DNA from 2 places in the Cupriavidus sp. TMH.W2 genome. Region 2 is predicted to be linked to the other one. Evidence: riboswitches for the same ligand, from Rfam matches in the RefSeq annotation. Region 2 holds a riboswitch; the other holds the start of a gene.

Region 1 (9,721 bases), on a different replicon from region 2:
CCGGGCTGGCTGCGGCTGCCGTCATAGGCGCGCCAGTGTTCGTAGCGCACGCCGGGGATCAGCTTCCAGTCCCCGGCGAAGTACCAGGCGTCCTGCGCGTAGAGCGCCTGGGTCTCGGTCTTGCCGGCAAAGGCATTGTTGAAGGCGGTGATGGTGGCCGCCTGCCAGTCAGAGGTGTTGTAGGTGGTATTGGTCAGCCGGTAGTTGTCATAGTGGTAGCCGAACGTGACCCAGTGCCCGCCCTGCAGCTGCTGCGGGCGGTAGTCAGCCTTCAGGTCGAGCGTGCGCCAGCCGGTGCCGTCGCCATAGGTCACGGTGCCCGGCCCGTTGCCGACGGTGCTGGCGCTGCGGCTGATGTCCTTGCTGACGTCGTACAGCGACGCCACGCCCGAGAAATTCCAGCCGGTCTCGTTGCGCGTGCGCAGCGACAGCCCGTAGAGCCAGCGCGCGTCCTCGCCGTTGCCCGGGGCAAAGGCGTTGGCGGGAATCACATACTGATAGCCGCCGATATTCACGGGACCGCTCGACACTACGTTGCCATTGGCATCGCGCAGGTAGCTGCCAGTGGCGCTGGAGCGGTCCTGCTGCCAGTAAGCGGCAGTGAACTGCGCCTGCAGCGTATTGGTGATGTCGTAGCCGAGCTTGAGCTTGAACTGGTCCTGCACCGTGTGCGTGACGCCCTCGCTGTTCACGCCCATCACCACGCGGTCGCGGCCGGTCTGGTCCTGGTCGAAGAAGGCGCCGGTGACCGGCCTGTCTGTTGCGCCGGCGGGCCGGGTCGAGCGGGACGCGGTATAGAAGCTCAGCGGCTGGCTCTTGCTGTCCTGCCGGTCGACGCTGACCAGCCACGAGAACGGGCCAACGCGGTCGCCCACATAGGCGTTGGCGTGGACCCCGTTGAAGTTGTCGTGCGTGCCGTACAGGCTGAAGCGCTGCGTGAACAGCTGCACGCTGGCGTCACCCTCGAACTTCTGCGGCGTGCGCGTGGTGATCAGCACCGTCGCGCCGAGCGAGTTGCCGGGATACAGGGCCGAATACGGGCCGTACAGCACGTCCATGCGCTCGATCTCGGCGGCATTGACCAGCGACCAGCGCGGCGGGAAGCCGAAGTCCGAGCCCAGCAGGTTGGACAGGAGCAGGCCGTCGGCATAGACCAGCCCCCGCGCCGACTGGCGCGAGCTGGTGCTGCGCACCGAGATGATCGAGTTCATATCGCCGATAAAGCGCTTGCGTACGGCGAGGTTGGGCGCGTATTTGAGGGCGTCTTCCGTATTGACCACGTTGAAGTCGGCCATGCGGGTGCTGCTGATGCCGTAGGCTGGCGAGGGCGTGTTGGGTGGTACGGCCGGCGTCTCGCCGCGCTCTGATTTTGCCGAGACCACCACCTCCTGCAAGGGCTCGGGCGCGTCCACCGCCTGGGCGGCGGCAACGCCGGGGCCCATCAGCACCGCCGAAACGGCGACTGCAATACGATTCTTCTTCACTGGAAAACCTTGTTGTCGTCTTTTTTGGCTTGCTCCTCCTGTGCGCAGCATCAGGCGCTTCTCTCCGAGAGCGAGCGCTGACATTTTATGGGGCATGGGAAACCAGGCCGATGCGGCATAGCGACGCGGACGGCAGGATCGCCTCAGCGTTAACCCGTATATCCAATATCAGGCCTTGTCACTACATTGCCCGGATTGGCGTCAAGCCGATGTGATGCAGGGAGAGACTGTCGCGGCGCCCGCCGCCGACAGCGCCGAAGGAGCAACCGCCCCGGAAACTCTCAGGCAAAAGGACCGGCATCACCCGTCAGTGCACTCTGAAGAATGCCGGACGCTATCGTCCGCCGGCATACCGAAGGAGCAAGCGCGCCCCGCCCCTGCGGCCGGGTGTCGTGAATCTCTCAGGTCCAGAACAGAGGGGGCGTCCGCCACGCATATTGCGTCCGGGCTCCCACCATCGACGTTCCTGGAACCTGCAGATCATGAAATCAATCGCTGTCATCGGCGGTGGCATCACGGGTGTCACCACGGCCTACGCGTTGGCCCGGCGCGGATTCTCCGTCACGCTGTTCGAACGGCACCGCTATGCCGCCATGGAGACCTCGTTCGCCAATGGCGGGCAGCTGTCGGCCTCCAACGCAGAGGTCTGGACCCACTGGTCCACCATCGTCAAGGGCATGAAATGGATGCTGCGCAACGATGCCCCGCTGCTGGTCAATCCCCGGCCCAGCTGGCACAAGCTGTCCTGGTTTGCCGAGTTCATCGCTTCGATCCCCCACTACCGCCGCAACACCGTCGAGACCGCGCGCCTGGCCATCGCCGCGCGTGAGCACCTGTTTGCCTGGGCGGCGCAGGAAGGCATCGACTTCGACCTGAAGCAGGAAGGCATCCTCCATATCTACCGCGACAAAGCCGGTTTCGAGCATGCCGGCCGGGTCTCGGCGCTGCTGGCGCAGGGCGGGCTGGAGCGGCGCGCCGTGACACCCGAGGAGATGCGCGCGATCGAGCCGACGCTAGCGGGGTCGTACTACGGCGGCTATTTCACCGAGAGCGATTCGACCGGGGACATCCACAAGTTCACCAGCGGCCTGGCCGCGGCCATCGACCGGCTGGGCGTGCGCTGCCTCTATGGCCAGGATGTGTGCGCGGTGAAGACCGACGGCCGGCGCGCCACCGTGACCGTGCAGGACGGCGCCGACACGGCCAGCTCCAGCTTCGACGGCGCCGTGATCTGCGCCGGCACCGCCAGCCGCGCGCTGGCCGCGGGGCTGGGCGACCGCGTCAACATCTATCCGGTCAAGGGCTACTCGATCACGGTCAACCTGACCGACGAAGCCAGCCGCGCCGCGGCACCGGTGGTGAGCCTGCTCGACGACGAAACCAAGTTGGTCACCAGCCGCCTGGGCGCCGACCGCTTCCGCGTGGCCGGCACTGCCGAGTTCAATGGCTACAACCGCGATATCCGCGCCGACCGCATCCGCCCGCTGGTGGAATGGGTGCAGCAATGCTTCCCCGGCGTCAGCACGCGCAGCGTGGTGCCCTGGGCCGGACTGCGGCCGATGATGCCGGACATGCTGCCGCGCGTGGGGCGCGGGCGTGAGGCCTGCATCTTCTATAACACCGGGCACGGGCACCTGGGGTGGACTTTGTCGGCGGTGACGGCGGATATGGTGGCCGGGGTCGTGGACCAGCATCTCGGCGCAAGGGTGGCGGTCGCACCGGGTGCGGCGCTGGCATTGGCCAAGGCCTGAGTACGCTCGGGTGGCAGCACCTCCCACAGAGAAGCAGCTTAGATTGCACCGGTGCGTTGAACGCGAACCACCAACCCTGGTGAAGGCTCCCCTCTCCCGCGCAGTGGGAGAGGGGTGGGGGTGAGGGCCGGAGCGTCGACGAAGTGTAGCGCGTCGGTATGCCGGCGCCCGCCCTCACCCCCGGCCCCTCTCCCGCAAGCGGGCTTGCCTTTACCCACAACTTCCGGCGGCTTACTCGTTTTTCTGGAAGATCCGATACATTTCGGTGATTTCGTGCAAAACGAGGAAGCCGCGCCAGAGGACAGTAGCACCGGGGGGATCGTCGTTTTTGCGACCCAGGTAGCCACCGAGCTTGGCGATCCAAAGGACCGCTTCGCTGAGTTTGGGTGCCTGCTCCGGTGGCTTGGTTGTGCCGTGCGTGCGGCAGTACAAGGCCTGCCATTCGAGCGACTGCAATAGCACCGAGCAAGGGATATCGGCTTCAAGCCGGCCGAGCATGGTCGCGTACATGATGCGCCAGCCGATCACGGCGAACAGCGCCGTGGCGCGCAGGAACCGCTCCAGCGTCCCGAACTGCCGAGCCTCGATCTGGCAGCCACTTTTCAGGACACGATGCCAGGATTCAATGGTCCAGCGCCGGGCATACCAGCTCAGCCGTTCCAGCACATCTTCCAGCGTTTGGGTGGGCATCGAACTGAGCAACATCCATTCGAGCGGCTCAACACCTTCGGGCGGATCGATTTCCAGTGCGTGAATGGCAAACACTTCGAGGCTTGGTAGGGCCTCTGCGCCGCGGCTGCGCGGCGGTCGCAGTTGGACGGGCACACAGCGCAAAGCCAGTCGGGCGCTACGCGCTTGCCTGGCGCCACTCCTGGGCACGTGCAGGACGGTCTCCCCAAGTACGGGGGCCGCAGCAACCGTCTCCCACAGATACTTCTCTGGGTGATCCACGCCCCGATTCCAGGCGGCCCGCACCAACCAGTCCACCCCCGCTGGGCGCTGCGCCAGGAACACGTCGTACACATCGCCCTCGCGATCGCTGACGGCAACAAGGTGCGTGTCCGGACACTGCATCTTGAGCGGCTCAAGGCATTCCAGCCCCTCCAGCCACTTCACGCTTTCCTTGTCACGAATGGACAGCGCCCGGCGCTGCCTGGCCTTGCCCGATGCTTGCGGCGCACGCACCCACGTCTTCATGCTCAACACGCCCAGTGGCAGGCCCTCAGGCGTCACCGCCAGCACGCTGTGCAACATGAATCCGCGCAAATTGCCGCCCGTGCCGTGACCAAGTCCCTCAGTCGCGGGCAAATTTGCCAGATTGAATTCCGTGGTGTCCTGCACCGCCAATACGACAGGTACCTGCTGCATGCGACCCACGGTTTGAACGACGTGGCTCGCCAGTATTCCGTCCGGGTCGACCGCCTCATTATCAAAGAAGCGATATGCCGCCTTGAGTTGGGCACCACTCAAGGCCTGCGGGAACGAAACATGGGCTTTTTGCGCTAGTCCGCGCGCCAATGCCACAAGGCGCTGCGTGCGACGTGCATCGCCCAACTGAGCGCCACCGAATTCGTCGCTGGCCCAGTCTTCCAGATCTTCCGTATCAGACAAAATTGCCACCACTGATTGTCAACTTCCCCGAAGTTAACACCGTCCAATCCCGTTTACAACCTTTCCTATCGAGATGTGGGTAAAGACAAGCGCAAGCGGGAGAGGGGAGCAGACAGGCAGCGCGCAGGCTTGGTCCGCAGTTTCCACAGGGCCGCTGCTTGTCACCGCCTCATCCGGGACTTCGACCCACACTGCCCACAATCCCCTTGCGGAACGCCAGCACGCACACGATGAAAATGATGCCGGTCACCATCGACACCGATTCACCAAGCCCGTTGAACCAATCGATTCCGGTCGCCGCACCAAGGTAGCTGCCCAGCTCCCCAAGCTTGTTCTCCAGCGCCACCACCACGAAGGCGCCGACGATCGGGCCGGTGAGCGTGCCGAGCCCGCCCAGCAGCGTCATCAGGATGACCATGCCGGACATCGACCAGTGCACATCACTGAGCGTTTCGAAGCCCAGCACCAGCGCCTTGACCGAACCCGCCAGCCCCGACAGCGCCGCCGACAGCACGAAGGCGGTCAGCTTGAAGCGGTCGACGTCATAGCCCAGCGACACCGCGCGCGGCTCGTTCTCCTTGATCGCCTTCAGGATCTGGCCGAACGGCGAATGCACCGTGCGCACGATCAGCGCGAAGGCGGCCACGATGATCACCAGCGCCACGTAGTACAGTGTCAGGTCGTCCGACAGCGGCAGCACGCCAAAGAGCTTGCCGCGCGGAATGCCCTGCAGGCCGTCCTCGCCGCCGGTAAAGGGCGCCTGCAGGCAGATGAAGAACAGCATCTGCGCCAGCGCCAGCGTGATCATCGAGAAGTAGATGCCCTGGCGGCGGATGGCCAGCGAGCCCACCACGTAGCCGATCAGCGCGCCCGTGCCGGTGCCCAGGACCAGGCCGATCTCGGGTGTCACGCCCCAGACCTTCATCGCATGGCCGGCCGCGTAGCCGGCACCGCCGAAGAAGGCCGCATGGCCGAACGAGAGCAGCCCGGTATAGCCGATCAGCAGGTTGAAGGCGCACGCAAACAGCGCGAAGCACAGCACCTTGAGCACGAACACCGGATACGCCCCGGCCAGCGGCGCGGCCAGCAGGCACGCCAGCACCACGCCATACACCACCTGCCCTGGCAGGCGCCCCGCCACCTGCTGCCGCCGCACGCCGATTGCGGCGATAGATTGTCCGCTCATCACTTCTCCTTTCCGAACAGCCCTGCCGGGCGTAACCACAGCACCACCACCATGATGACGAAGACCACGGTGGACGATGCTTCCGGGTACAACACCTTGGTCAGCCCTTCGATCACGCCCAGCCCCAGGCCGGTCAGGATCGCTCCCATGATCGAGCCCATGCCGCCGATCACCACCACCGCGAACACGACGATGATCAGGTTCTGCCCCATCAGCGGCGATACCTGCATGACGGGCGCCGCCAGCACCCCGGCAAACGCGGCCAGGGCCACGCCGAAGCCGTAGGTCAGCGTCACCATCAGCGGCACATTGACGCCGAAGGCCTCGACCACCTTGGGGTTCTCGGTGCCGGCGCGCAGGTAGGCGCCCAGCCTGGTCTTCTCGATCACGTACCAGGTCGACAGGCAGACCGCCAGCGATGCCCCAACCACCCACACGCGGTAATTGGGCAAGCGCATGAAGCCGAGATCGGAAGCGCCCTGCAGCGCTTCGGGCGGGGAATAAGGCAGCCCGGACACGCCATAGACCGAGCGGAAGATGCCTTCGACCACCAGCGTGATGCCGAGCGTCAGCAGCAGGCCGTAGATAGGGTCGAGCTTGTAGATCCAGCGCAGCATGGTCTTCTCGATCCCCACACCCAGCGCGGCCACCACCAGCGGCGACAGCAGCAGCATCCCCCAGTAGCTGAGCCCCGCATAGGCCATGCCGGCCCAGGCCAGCACCGCGCCCAGCATGAAGAGCGCGCCGTGCGCAAAGTTGATGACGTTCAGCAGCCCGAAGATGACCGCCAGGCCCAGGCTCAGCATGGCGTAGAAGGCGCCGTTGACTAGCCCCAGCAGCAACTGCGACAGCAGCGCCGGGAACGGGATTTCAAACAGGGTCATGGGTGCTCCTCATACGCCCAGCAACTCATGCAGCACCGGCATCCTGGCCTGCAGCTCGCTGGCCGCGAAGCGTTCGACGATGCTGCCGTGCTCCATCACGTAGAAGCGGTCCGCCAGCGGCGCGGCAAAGCGGAAGTTCTGCTCCACCATCACCACCGTGTACCCCTTCTGTTTGAGCATCAGGATCATGCGCGCAAGCGCCTGCACGATCACCGGTGCCAATCCTTCCGAGATTTCATCGAGCAGCAGCAGGTTGGCGCCGGTGCGCAGGATGCGCCCGACCGCCAGCATCTGCTGCTCGCCGCCCGACAGGCGCGTGCCCTGGCTCTGGCGGCGCTCCTTCAGGTTGGGGAACATCTCGTAGATGTCGGCCTCGCTCATGCCCTTGCTGGTGTCGGCGCCCTTGAGCACCGGCGGCAGCATCAGGTTCTCTTCGCATGAGAGGCTGGAGAAGATGGCCCGCTCTTCGGGGCAATAGCCGATGCCGTAGTGCGCAATCTTGTGCGTGGGCAGGCTGATGGTCTCCTGGCCATTGACCTTGATCGAGCCCTTGCGCGCGCCCGTCAGGCCCATGATCGCGCGCAGCGTGGTGGTGCGCCCGGCGCCGTTGCGGCCCAGCAGCGTGACCACTTCGCCGCGGTTCACGGTCAGGTCCACGCCGTGCAGGATGTGCGATTCGCCGTACCAGGCGTGCAGGTCCTTGATTTCCAGTGCGGGAGTGTTGGATGTCGTCATCTCATTGGTCTCCCGGTTCAGTGCGCGCCCTGCAGTTCCGCGTCGGCGGTACCCATGTAGGCCTCCATCACGCGCGGGTCCTTGGACACTTCCGCATACGGGCCTTCGGCCAGGATTGCACCACGCTGCAGCACCGTGATCTTGTCCGCAATCGACGACACCACGCTCATGTTGTGCTCCACCATCAGGATGGTGCGGCCCGCCGAGACCTTCCTGATCAGCTGCGTGACGCGGTCGACGTCCTCGTGGCCCATGCCCTGGGTGGGTTCGTCGAGCAGCATCAGCTCGGGCTCCATCGCCAGCGTGGTGGCAATCTCCAGCGCGCGCTTGCGCCCGTACGGCAGGTTCACCGTCAGCGTGTGCGCGAACTCGGTCAGGCCGACCTGATCGAGCAGTTCCATGGCGCGGTCGTTGAGCACCTCGAGCGAGCGCTCGCTGCGCCAGAACTGGTACGCCGTGCCCAGTTGCCGCTGCAGCCCGATGCGCACGTTCTCCATCACCGTCATGTGCGGGAACACCGCCGAGATCTGGAACGAGCGGATCACGCCGCGCCGCGCGATCTGCGCGGGCTTGTCGCGGGTGATGTCGATGCCGTTGAACAGGATGGTGCCGGTGGTCGGCTCCAGGAACTTGGTGAGCAGGTTGAAGCAGGTCGTCTTGCCGGCGCCGTTGGGGCCGATCAAGGCATGGATCGACCCGCGGCGCACCCGCAGGTTGACGCCGCTCACCGCGGTAAAGCCACGGAAGGCCTTGCCGAGGTTGCGGGTCTCAAGTATCAGGTCGTGGTGCATGGCCGTGACTCCGTGGCGCTGCCTGTTCGGTTGGGATGGCGCCGCATGCTCAGCCCGCGACGGGCAGGGCCGCGACCGCGTAGGCGTGGCGCAGCGTGCGCCCCAGCACCGGGTCTTCCAGCTCGATCTCGAAGCGCTCGGCCGGGCGGATGCCGCCGATCGCGGGCAGCGTGCCGCACAGCATCGCCGAGCCTTCCCCAAAGTCGCCGCCATGGCCGCTGAAGCGCTCCAGCAGGTCCGCCGGGGAGCGCATGGCGGTCACCGGGCCCTGCTGATACAGCACGCGTTCGCCGTCGATGGTGGCGTAGGAGCGCAGCACCAGCTGATCCCAGTGACCTTCCACCTCGGCAAGGCGCCACAAGGCCGAAGCACAGGGCTTCTCGCACATCTGCTTGGACACGGTGATGCCGTAGGTCTCGGCTTCGCGGTCGGTATGGTCCGAGGCAATGCCCACCAGGATTTCATCGCCGTCCCTGACCAGCAGGAACTCGGCTTCGCCGCTGCTGGCCTCGCCGCTGACCTGGATTTCCGGGGCCGGGCCCAGGCGTTGCGCGGCGACGCGGTAGAACACCGGCGTATAGGGCGGGCGCTTCACGCCCAGTTCTTCCAGTTCACGGATATGGGCTTCCATGGCTTCGACATCGCGGCCGGTCCAGCCCGCCACGATGAGCTGGTGGATGGTGACGGTGCGCTGCGATTTGCCCTGGCTGCTGTCGAGTTCAAAGGTAAGGGTCTTCATGATCGGTTGCTCTCTGCAATGGGGGGGCGAGTGCCGGCTGGCATGCCGGCCTCCGTGAGGGATGTGGGCTTACTTCCTGACCAGCGGGCAAGTGCTTGCGCTGAGCGGGCGGAACGCTTCGCTCGCGGGAATCACGCTCTTGATCTTGTAGTAGTCCCACGGGCGCCTGGACTCCTGCGGCCGCTTCACTTCCACCAGGTACATGTCGTGCACCATCAGCCCGTCGGCGCGGATCGTGCCGTTCCTGGCGAAGAAGTCATTGACCGGGGTCGCGCGCATGCGGGCCAGCACGGCATCGCTGTCGTCGGTGCGCGCGGCCTGGATCGCCTTCAGGTAATGCGTGGTCGACGAGTACACGCCGGCATGCACCAGGGTCGGCATGCGCCCGGTCTTCTCGAAGAAGCGTTGCGACCAGGCGCGCGTGGCGTCGTCGCGGTCCCAGTAGAACGATGTCGTCAGCGTCATGCCCTGGGCGGCCTGCAGTCCCAGGCTGTGGATATCGCTGATGAACATGTGCAGCCCGGCCAGCTTCTGCTTGCC
Region 2 (9,721 bases):
CCAACTTCCGAACAGACTCCCGTCCCTGCACCGTACCCACCGCTGCGCGCCAGCCTGCCCGCACCAGCCCGGCAGCGGCGCCGCGTGCTTGCCGCCGCCGGCATGGCACTAACCCTCCCCGGCTGGCCGGCCCTTGCGCAGGCGCGCCGCACGGTGGTGGTCGGGCATCTGCTCGACCGCTCCGGCGCGCAGGCCGACCTGGCGCGCGACTACCTGGCCGGGGCCAAGGTCATGTTCGATGCCGTCAATGCCGCCAACGGCCCGGTGCGCGTCCTGCACGTGGTGCGCGATGCCGACCCCGATCCGCGCCGCGCGGTGGCGCAGGCGGTGTCACTGGCCGATACCGAACACGCCGAGCTGCTGTTCGGCCCGGGCGACCGGCTGCTGCCGGGGCTGGCGGCATCCACCGAACTCTCGCGGCGCGGCGTGCAGATCGTGGCACCTTGGTCGGGGCTGGCGCTGGCGGCCGAGAACGTCTGGTTCACCCGTGCCGACTACCAGACTGAACTGGACGCGGCGGTGCAACAGCTGCGCAGCTATGGGCTGACGAGCATTGCGCTGGCACTGGCGCCGGACTTCGCGGTCCCCTCGCTGGCCCGGCTGGAGGCGCAGACCGGCACGCGCGCGGTGCCCCTGGAGGGCAATGGCGAGGCCGCCGCCCGGCGCATCGCCGCGACCCGTCCGGGCGCGGTGATCGTGGCCGGCGACACCCTCGCCTATGCCGGCCTGGGCCGGGCGCTGGCCGCGCAGGGGTGGTACGGCTTCCTGGTCGGCCTGTCGTCGGTCAGCGCCGCCGTGGCGCGCGAGATCCTGGGCAGCGGCTACAACGGCGGCATGGTGCTGACCCAGGTCGCGCCGGGGCCGCAGCAGGCTACCTTGCGGGTGGTGAAGGAGCATGTGGCCCGCATGAAGCAGTACCTGGACGAGCCGCCGTCGGCGGCGACGCTGGCCGGCTATATCGGCGCTGCGTGGCTGGCGCGGGCACTTGCCGGCGCGCACGCAAGCGGCCCGGCCGAGCTGCGGCGCGCGCTGCAGGGGCGTGTCGACGTGGGTGACTTCACGCTCGACTTCACCCACGGCCAGCGCGGCTCGCAGTACGTCACGCTGGCGGTGTCAGGCGCGCGCTGACGCACTTGCCTCAGCCGGCGGCGGTCTTGCCGCCGGTGCCCAGCAGCGCCTTGAGCGCGCCGAGCCGGTCCTTGGGGCTCATTGCCGGGGTCTGGTCCACCGGCGCGGGCGCCTCTTCCAGCTTCATCTCGCCGATAAAGCGCGACGGCTGGCACGAGTAGGTGTCGCGCGCGCGCTTGCGCTTCTTGCACCAGCTGACATGCAGGCTGCGCTGGGCGCGGGTGATGCCGACATACATCAGCCGCCGTTCTTCCTCGATCTTCTCGTCGCTCATGTCCTCGTCCTCGCGGCAGTGGGGCAGGATGCCCTCCTCCACGCCGACCAGGAACACGTGCGGGTACTCTAGCCCTTTGGACGCGTGCAGCGTGGACAGGCGCACCGCGTCGGGATCTTCCTCGCGGCCTTCGAGCATGCTCATGAGCGCCACGGTCTGGGTCAGTTCCAGCAGGTTCTTGCCTTCGCTGCCGAAGCCGTCGGCATTGTCAAAGCCGGTGGCTTCCTCGCCCTCGGCGCCCTCGGGCTTGGTGCCTTTACGCTTGAGCCAGTCCAGAAATTCCAGTGTGTTGGTCCAGCGCGACTGTGCCTGCCGTTCGTCGAAGCTGTCGTACAGGTAGGCCTCGTAGTGGATGCCTGCCATCAGGTCGTCGAGCACCACGGTGGCGGGGTCCCTGGCCGCGCGGTCGGCCAGGCGCACCATCGATTCGCAGAACACGCGCAGCGGCTCCAGCTGGCGCGGCTGCAGCTTGCCTTCGATGCCGCCCATCATCGCCGCCTCGAACAGCGACACCTTGGCCTGGCCCGCGAAGGTGCCCAGCACTTCCAGCGTGGTATTGCCCACGCCCCGGCGCGGCGTGGTGATGGCGCGGATAAAGGCGGGATCGTCGTCAGGGTTGGCGATCAGGCGCAGGTAGGCGCAGATGTCCTTGATCTCGGCCTTGTCGAAGAAGCTCTGGCCGCCCGACAGCACATAGGGAATGCGCTCGCGCCGCAGAATCTGCTCGAACAGCCGCGCCTGGTGGTTGCCGCGGTACAGGATGGCGTAGTCGCGGAACTGCGCGCGGCGCTCGAACTTGTGCGCGGACAGGCGGAACACCACCGACTCGGCCTCGTGTTCCTCGTCGTTCATCGGGTGGATGGCGATGGGGTCGCCCATGCCGTGCTCGCTCCACAGCTTCTTGTCGAACAGCTTGGGATTGTTGGCGATGACGGCATTGGCCGCTTCCAGGATGCGCACGGTGGAGCGGTAGTTCTGCTCCAGCTTGATCACCTTCAGGTCCGGGAAGTCGGTCTGCAGCCCGCGCAGGTTGTCCAGCGTGGCGCCGCGCCAGCCGTAGATGGCCTGGTCGTCGTCGCCCACCGCGGTAAACGCCGGCGCGCGCAGGTGCGAGCCGCCCGCCAGCAGCTTGAGCAGCTGGTACTGGCAGGCGTTGGTGTCCTGGTATTCGTCAACCAGAAAATAGCGCAGGCGATTCTGCCACTTGAGCTGCACGGTTTCATTGCGCGCGAACAGTTCGGCCGGCAGGCGGATCAGGTCGTCGAAATCCACCGCCTGGTAGGCGTGCAGCGTGGCCACGTAGTTGCGGTAGACCAGCGCGGCCTGGTGCTCGTCGGCATTGGCGGCCTGGGCGATCGCCGCCTCGGGATCGACCATGCCGTTCTTCCACAGCGAGATCGTGCCCTGCACGCCGCGGATCAGCTTCTTGTCGGTGGTGCCCAGCTGCTCCTGGATCAGGCCAAAGCAGTCGTCCGAATCCATGATCGAGAACTGCGGCTTCAGGCCCACGTGCTCGGCCTCCATGCGCAGGATCTGCACCCCGAGCGAGTGGAAGGTACAGACCGTCAGCTGCCTGAGCGGGATGCGCTTGCCCTCGCGCGTGGTCTTGCCCTCCATCAGCTTGCCGATGCGCTCCTGCATCTCCTTGGCGGCCTTGTTGGTAAAGGTGACGGCGGCGATATGACGCGGCTCGAAGCCCTTGTCCTCGATCAGATGCGCGATCTTCTGCGTGATCACCCGGGTCTTGCCCGAGCCCGCCCCGGCCAGCACCAGGCAAGGGCCGTCCAGGTAGCGGACGGCTTCGGATTGGGCGGAATTGAGGCCGTGGGTCATGCGTGGAATGCGGTAGGAAGCAGGGAAATCAGCAGAAAAGCGGGAACGCCAGGCGGGATACGCCGGCACCACTGAGACGGGAACGGCGGCAAAGCTATTGATGTTAACACGCTGGCCGCGGCAGGTCAGTCAGCGCAAACCGCATTGACGCAACTGCTTGTGTCACCGGCGTAACACTTCGTAAAGCCCGGAGCCGATCGCGCAATGCAAGGTTCTAACTAACGTGTCCCCCTGGCCTCCGAGGCCGCGCGGACATGCACATATCATCACATCGGAGCCAATAATGAAAACCCTGCAGACTTTGACCAAGGTGACACTGGTCGGCGTGACGGTCGCGGCCTTCGCGGGCTGTGCGGACATGACGCCCAAGCAGCGCAACACGGCGATCGGCGCGGGCGCGGGTGCCGTTGGCGGCGCCGTGCTGACCAATGGCAGTGCGCTGGGCACGCTCGGCGGTGCGGCCGTCGGCGGTGTGATCGGCAATGTGGTGACCGACGACAACCGTCACCACAAGTAAGCAGCGCGTGCCGCCGGGCACCGGCGCCCGGCCGGCGCGGCCGGTTTGACAAAGCCCGGGGCCTCCCGTACATTGCGCGCATCCGACCGGGAGAGCGCGCATCGACTGCGCCGCCGAAGGGGTATCACCCGAAAACTCTCAGGCACCACGGACCGGTCGGATCGGCATGCAACATGCACACAATGCATGCCGCACTCTGGAGAGCGGCACCCGCCATTCGTGGCGAGCGTGCCCACCGAAGGGGCGCACGAGGACCGGTTCCGCCAGGATCCGCCTTGTAATCTCTCAGGTATCGAGGACAGAGGGGTCATCCGCCGCAGCGGATTGCCACGCCACGGGCGTGGCGAGCGTTGCGGCGGATGGCCCTTTTTCGTTTTCGCAAACCGAGATTGCCCCCGAGGATCCCATGACGCTCCAGGCCACGCCCCTCAACGCTATCCACCGCGCCCTCGGCGCCCGCATGGTCGACTTCGGCGGCTGGGACATGCCGGTCAACTACGGCTCCCAGATCGAAGAGCACAATGCCGTGCGCAGCGACGCCGGCATGTTCGACGTGTCGCACATGTGCGTGGTCGATCTCAACGGCGCCAATACCCGCAGTTTCCTGCGCGGCCTGCTGGCCAACAATGTCGACAAGCTGCAGACGCCGGGCAAGGCGCTCTACGCCTGCATGCTGGATGAAAAAGGCGGCGTGATCGACGACCTGATCGTCTACTTCTTTGCCGAAGACCGCTTCCGCCTGGTCGTCAACGCCAGCACCGCGCTGGGCGACATCGCATGGATCCGCGCGCGCAACGAAGCCACCGGCAGCGGCGTGACCATCACCCCGCGCCGTGAAGACGTTGCGCCCGCAGGCGTGCAGCCGCTGGCCATCGTCGCCGTGCAGGGCCCCAACGCCCGCGCCAAAGTGTGGAGCACCTTCCCCTCGACCCAGCCTTCGGACGCGCTCAAGCCCTTCAACGCCGCCGTGGTCCAGGACCCCGCCATCGGCGAGATCATGGTCGCGCGCACCGGCTACACCGGCGAAGACGGCTTCGAACTGGTGGTGCCGGCGGAAAACGTGGCCGCCGTCTGGGAAAAGCTGAACGCGGCCGGCGTGCGCCCGGCCGGCCTGGGCGCGCGCGACACGCTGCGCCTGGAAGCCGGCATGAACCTGTACGGCCAGGACATGGATATCAACACCTCGCCGCTGGACGCGGGCCTGGCCTGGACGGTGGACCTGCAGAGCGAGCGCGACTTCACCGGCAAGGCGGCGCTGGCCGCGGCCGGATCGCGCCAGCAATTCCTTGGCCTGATCCTGCGTGACAAGGGGGGCGTGCTGCGCGCCCACCAAAAGGTGGTCACCCCGGCCGGTGACGGCGAAATCACCAGCGGCACCTTCAGCCCGTCGCTGTCCCAGTCGATCGCCTTTGCCCGCCTGCCGAAGGAGGTCGCCGTGGGCGATACGGTGCAGGTGGAGATCCGCGACCGCAAACTCAACGCGACTGTGGTTAAACTGCCGTTTGTGCGCAATGGCAAGGCACTCGTGAGCTGAAGCTCATACCAACGGTCGCCCTCGCCTGCCGGCGCTTGCCGGGCAGGCATCACCCAACAAGAAACAAATCTGCATCCGGAGAACCTCCATGAATTTCCCCGCTGACCTCAAGTACACCGAGTCGCATGAGTGGGTACGCGTCGAAGCCGACGGCACGCTCACCATCGGCATCACCGACCACGCCCAGGACGCGCTGGGCGATATCGTCTTCCTGGAGCTGCCCGAAGTGGGCAAGTCGGTCGGTGCCGGCGACGCGCTGGCAGTGGTGGAATCGGTGAAGGCCGCTTCCGACATCTACGCCCCGGTGGCCGGCGAAGTGATCGCCGTCAACGAGGCCGCCACGGCCGCGCCGGAAAGCGTCAACGCCAACGCCTTCGACGCGTGGCTGTTCAAGCTCAAGCCGGCCAACGGCGACGACGTCAACGGCCTGATGTCGGCCGACGCCTACAAGGCCAGCGTCGGCGCCTGATTTTTGTCATTCCCGCGCAGGCGGGAATGACAAGCAACATTTGAAGCGCGCCGGCATGGCTGACCACCTGCCGAGCGCACTGAACGAGGTTCTTGCCCATGAACGCCCCGCTTCCCATGAACGCCGCCCAAGTGAACCGGCCCACGCTGGCCGAACTGGAGGCGCGCGACGCCTTCGCCGCCCGCCATATCGGCCCCGATACCCCCGAACAGCAGCACATGCTGAAGGTGCTGGGCTATGACAGCCGCGCCGCGCTGATCGATGCCGTCATTCCCGCCGCCATCCGCCGCCGCGACGGCATGCCGATGGGCGAGTTCACCGAGCCGCTGAGCGAAGAAGCCGCGCTGGCGAAGCTGCGCGGGCTGGCGGGCAAGAACAAGGTCCTGAAGAGCTTTATCGGCCAGGGCTACTACAACACCGTCACGCCCGGCGTCATCCTGCGCAATATCTTCGAGAACCCGGCCTGGTACACCGCCTACACGCCCTACCAGCCCGAAATCTCGCAAGGCCGCCTGGAAGCGATGCTGAACTTCCAGCAGATGGTCACCGACCTGACCGGGCTGGATATCGCCAACGCGTCGATGCTGGACGAAGGCACCGCCGCGGCCGAGGCGATGACGCTGCTGCAGCGCGTGAACAAGCACGACTCGGACACCTTCTACGTGGCCGATGACGTGCTGCCGCAGACGCTGGAAGTGGTACGCACGCGCGCGCTGCCGCTGGGCATCGAAGTCAAGGTTGGCCCCGCCGCCGAAGCCGCAGCAGCCAACGCCTTCGGCGTGCTGCTGCAGTACCCGGGCGTGAACGGCGACGTCAATGACTACCGCGCCATTGCCGACGCCGTGCACGCCGCCGGCGGCCTGGTGGTGGCCGCCGCCGACCTCTTGGCGCTGACGCTGATCGCCGCGCCGGGCGAATGGGGAGCCGACGTGGCCGTGGGCAACTCGCAGCGCTTCGGCGTGCCGCTGGGCTTCGGCGGCCCGCACGCCGGTTACATGGCGGTGAAGGACGCGTTCAAGCGCTCGATGCCGGGCCGCCTGGTGGGCGTCACCATCGATGCGCAGGGCAACAAGGCCTACCGCCTGGCGCTGCAGACGCGCGAGCAGCATATCCGCCGCGAGAAGGCGACGTCGAACATCTGTACCGCACAGGTGCTGCTGGCCGTGATGGCCTCGATGTATGCCGTCTACCACGGCCCGCAAGGCCTCAAGCGCATCGCGCAGCGCGTGCATCGCCTGACCGCGACGCTGGCCGCCGGCCTGCAGGCGCTGGGCTTCGCGCGCGCCAACGCCAGCTTCTTCGACACGCTGACGCTGGAAACCGGCTTCAATACCGATGCCATCCATGCCGCGGCCACCGCGCGCGGCATCAACCTGCGCCATATCAGCGCCACGCGCGTCGGCATCTCGCTGGACGAGACCGCCAGCCGCGCCGACGTGGTCGCGCTGTGGGAAGTCTTCACACAAGGCAAGCCGCTGCCGGCCGAACTGGACTTCGACAGGCTCGAGGCCGCCGCGCAGGATGCCTTCCCGCCGGCACTGGCGCGCACCAGCGCATACCTGACCCACCCGGTCTTCAACACGCACCACGCCGAGCACGAGATGCTGCGCTACCTGCGCATGCTGGCCGACAAGGACCTGGCGCTGGACCGCACCATGATCCCGCTGGGTTCGTGCACGATGAAGCTGAACGCCACCAGCGAGATGATCCCGGTGACCTGGCCCGAGTTCAGCCAGATCCACCCGTTCGCGCCGCTGGACCAGACCGTGGGCTACCGCGAGATGATCGACCAGTTGGAGGCCATGCTGTGCGCCGCCACCGGCTACGCCGCGGTCAGCCTGCAGCCCAACGCCGGCTCGCAGGGCGAGTACGCGGGCCTCCTGATCATCCACGCATACCACGCCAGCCGCGGCGAGAGCCATCGCGACATCTGCCTGATCCCGTCGTCGGCGCACGGCACCAACCCGGCGTCGGCGCAGATGGCCGGCATGAAGGTGGTGGTGGTGGCCTGCGACGAGAACGGCAACGTCGACCTGCAGGACCTGGCGAAGAAGGCCGAGCAGCACAGCAAGAACCTGGCGGCGATCATGATCACCTACCCGTCCACGCACGGCGTGTTCGAGCAGGGCGTGCAGCAGATCTGCGAGATCGTGCACCAGCACGGCGGCCAGGTCTACGTCGACGGCGCCAATATGAACGCGATGGTCGGCACCGCCGCGCCGGGCCAGTTCGGCGGCGACGTGTCGCACCTGAACCTGCACAAGACCTTCTGCATCCCGCACGGCGGCGGCGGCCCGGGCGTGGGCCCGGTCGCGGTCGGCGCGCACCTGGCTGACTTCCTGCCCAACCAGGACAGCGTGGGCTACCGCCGCGACGAGCGCGGCATCGGCGGCGTGTCGGCGGCACCGTTCGGCTCGGCCAGCATCCTGCCGATCTCGTGGATGTATATCGCGATGATGGGTTCGGCCGGCCTGACCGCCGCCACCGAGAACGCAATCCTCGCGGCCAACTACGTGGCCAAGCGCCTGGCGCCGTACTACCCGGTGCTGTACACGGGCCAGCACGACCTGGTGGCGCATGAATGCATCCTGGACCTGCGCCCGCTGCAGAAGGACGCCGGCATCAGCAACGAGGACGTGGCCAAGCGCCTGATGGACTACGGCTTCCACGCGCCGACCATGAGCTTCCCGGTGCCGGGCACGCTGATGATCGAGCCGACCGAGAGCGAGGCCCTGCACGAGCTGGACCGCTTTATCGACGCGATGATCGCGATCCGCCAGGAAATCGGCCGCGTCGCCGACGGCACCTTCGACCGCGAGGACAACCCGCTCAAGCACGCGCCGCACACCGCCGCGGTGGTGACCGCCAACGAGTGGACCCGCCAGTATACGCGCGAGGAAGCCGCCTACCCGGTGGCATCGCTGCGCACGCAGAAGTACTGGCCGCCGGTCGGCCGTGCCGACAACGTGTACGGCGACCGCAACCTGTTCTGCGCCTGCGTGCCGGTCAGCGACTACGTGGTCGACTGAGGCAGCGGCCCGGGCGGGCTGCCGGGCGCTGCGCTATGCTCAATACAGAGGACGCCGCATGCTGCTGGTTTGCTCCCCTCCCGCTTGCGGGCGAGGAGCAGGGGGTGAGGGCAGGCGGTGGCAAACCACCGGCCGTACTTCGTGGAGACACCCGCCCTCACCCCAACCCTCTCCCGCACGCGGGAGAGGGAGCGAACAATCGGACCACCAGAGCCAGTGGTCGTCCCTCATACAACGACAAGAGCCCTGCGTGGGCCATTGAACCCCTGGAGACCTTCGTGGCAGTCAGCGTTTTCGATCTGTTCAAGGTGGGCATCGGTCCGTCGAGCTCACATACCGTGGGCCCGATGCGCGCGGCCCTGATGTTTGCGCAGGGGCTGGAGCGCGACGGCCTGCTGCCGCAGGTGGCCAGCGTGCGCGCGGAGCTGTACGGGTCGCTCGGCGCCACCGGCAAGGGCCACGGCACCGACAAGGGCGTGATCCTCGGCCTGATGGGCGAAGCGCCCGACACCATCGATCCCGATTCGATCGAAACGCGCCTGGCCGCGCTGCGCGCCAGCCGCGAGCTGTCGTTGCTGGGCCGGCATATCGTGCCCTTCGTCGAGAAAGAGCATATCGCCTTCTACCGGCGCGAGGCCATGGCCGAGCATCCCAACGGCATGAAGTTCCACGCCTTCGATGCCAGCGGCGCGACGCTGCGCGAGGCGCGCTACCTGTCGGTCGGCGGCGGCTTCGTGGTGACCGCGGGCGCACCCAATACGCAGTTGCTCAAGGCGGCGCAGCAGCTGCCGCACCCGTTCCGCAGCGGCAAGGACATGCTGGAGATGGCCACCGCCAGCGGCAAGAGCATCGCGCGCCTGATGATGGAAAACGAGCTGACCTGGCGCAGCGAGGCGGAAGTCACCAGCGGCCTGCTGCATATCTGGGAGGTGATGCA

The links. A riboswitch is a leader RNA that binds a small molecule or an ion and turns the genes downstream of it on or off. The one in region 2 is predicted to bind glycine.
Region 1: it holds a riboswitch for glycine, as region 2 does, so the genes downstream of both, ACREYQ_RS20170 (D-amino acid dehydrogenase) here and gcvT (glycine cleavage system aminomethyltransferase GcvT) in region 2, are expected to answer to the same signal.

What each region holds. Positions count from the first base shown of each region.
Region 1 is NZ_CP193793.1:560,153-569,873, reverse strand. It holds gene ACREYQ_RS20175 (TonB-dependent receptor) at 1-1,535, opposite strand, end outside; glycine riboswitch at 1,693-1,791, shown strand; glycine riboswitch at 1,792-1,910, shown strand; gene ACREYQ_RS20170 (D-amino acid dehydrogenase) at 1,967-3,235, shown strand; gene ACREYQ_RS20165 (IS4 family transposase) at 3,467-4,855, opposite strand; gene ACREYQ_RS20160 (branched-chain amino acid ABC transporter permease) at 5,016-6,032, opposite strand; gene ACREYQ_RS20155 (branched-chain amino acid ABC transporter permease) at 6,032-6,916, opposite strand; gene ACREYQ_RS20150 (ABC transporter ATP-binding protein) at 6,926-7,651, opposite strand; gene ACREYQ_RS20145 (ABC transporter ATP-binding protein) at 7,669-8,442, opposite strand; gene ACREYQ_RS20140 (DUF2848 domain-containing protein) at 8,492-9,181, opposite strand; gene ACREYQ_RS20135 (ABC transporter substrate-binding protein) at 9,251-9,721, opposite strand, start outside.
Region 2 is NZ_CP193792.1:3,643,665-3,653,385, forward strand. It holds gene ACREYQ_RS16850 (ABC transporter substrate-binding protein) at 1-1,128, shown strand, start outside; gene ACREYQ_RS16855 (UvrD-helicase domain-containing protein) at 1,139-3,235, opposite strand; gene ACREYQ_RS16860 (glycine zipper 2TM domain-containing protein) at 3,519-3,752, shown strand; glycine riboswitch at 3,830-3,917, shown strand; glycine riboswitch at 3,939-4,064, shown strand; gene gcvT (glycine cleavage system aminomethyltransferase GcvT) at 4,159-5,286, shown strand; gene gcvH (glycine cleavage system protein GcvH) at 5,375-5,755, shown strand; gene gcvP (aminomethyl-transferring glycine dehydrogenase) at 5,854-8,784, shown strand; gene ACREYQ_RS16880 (L-serine ammonia-lyase) at 9,063-9,721, shown strand, end outside.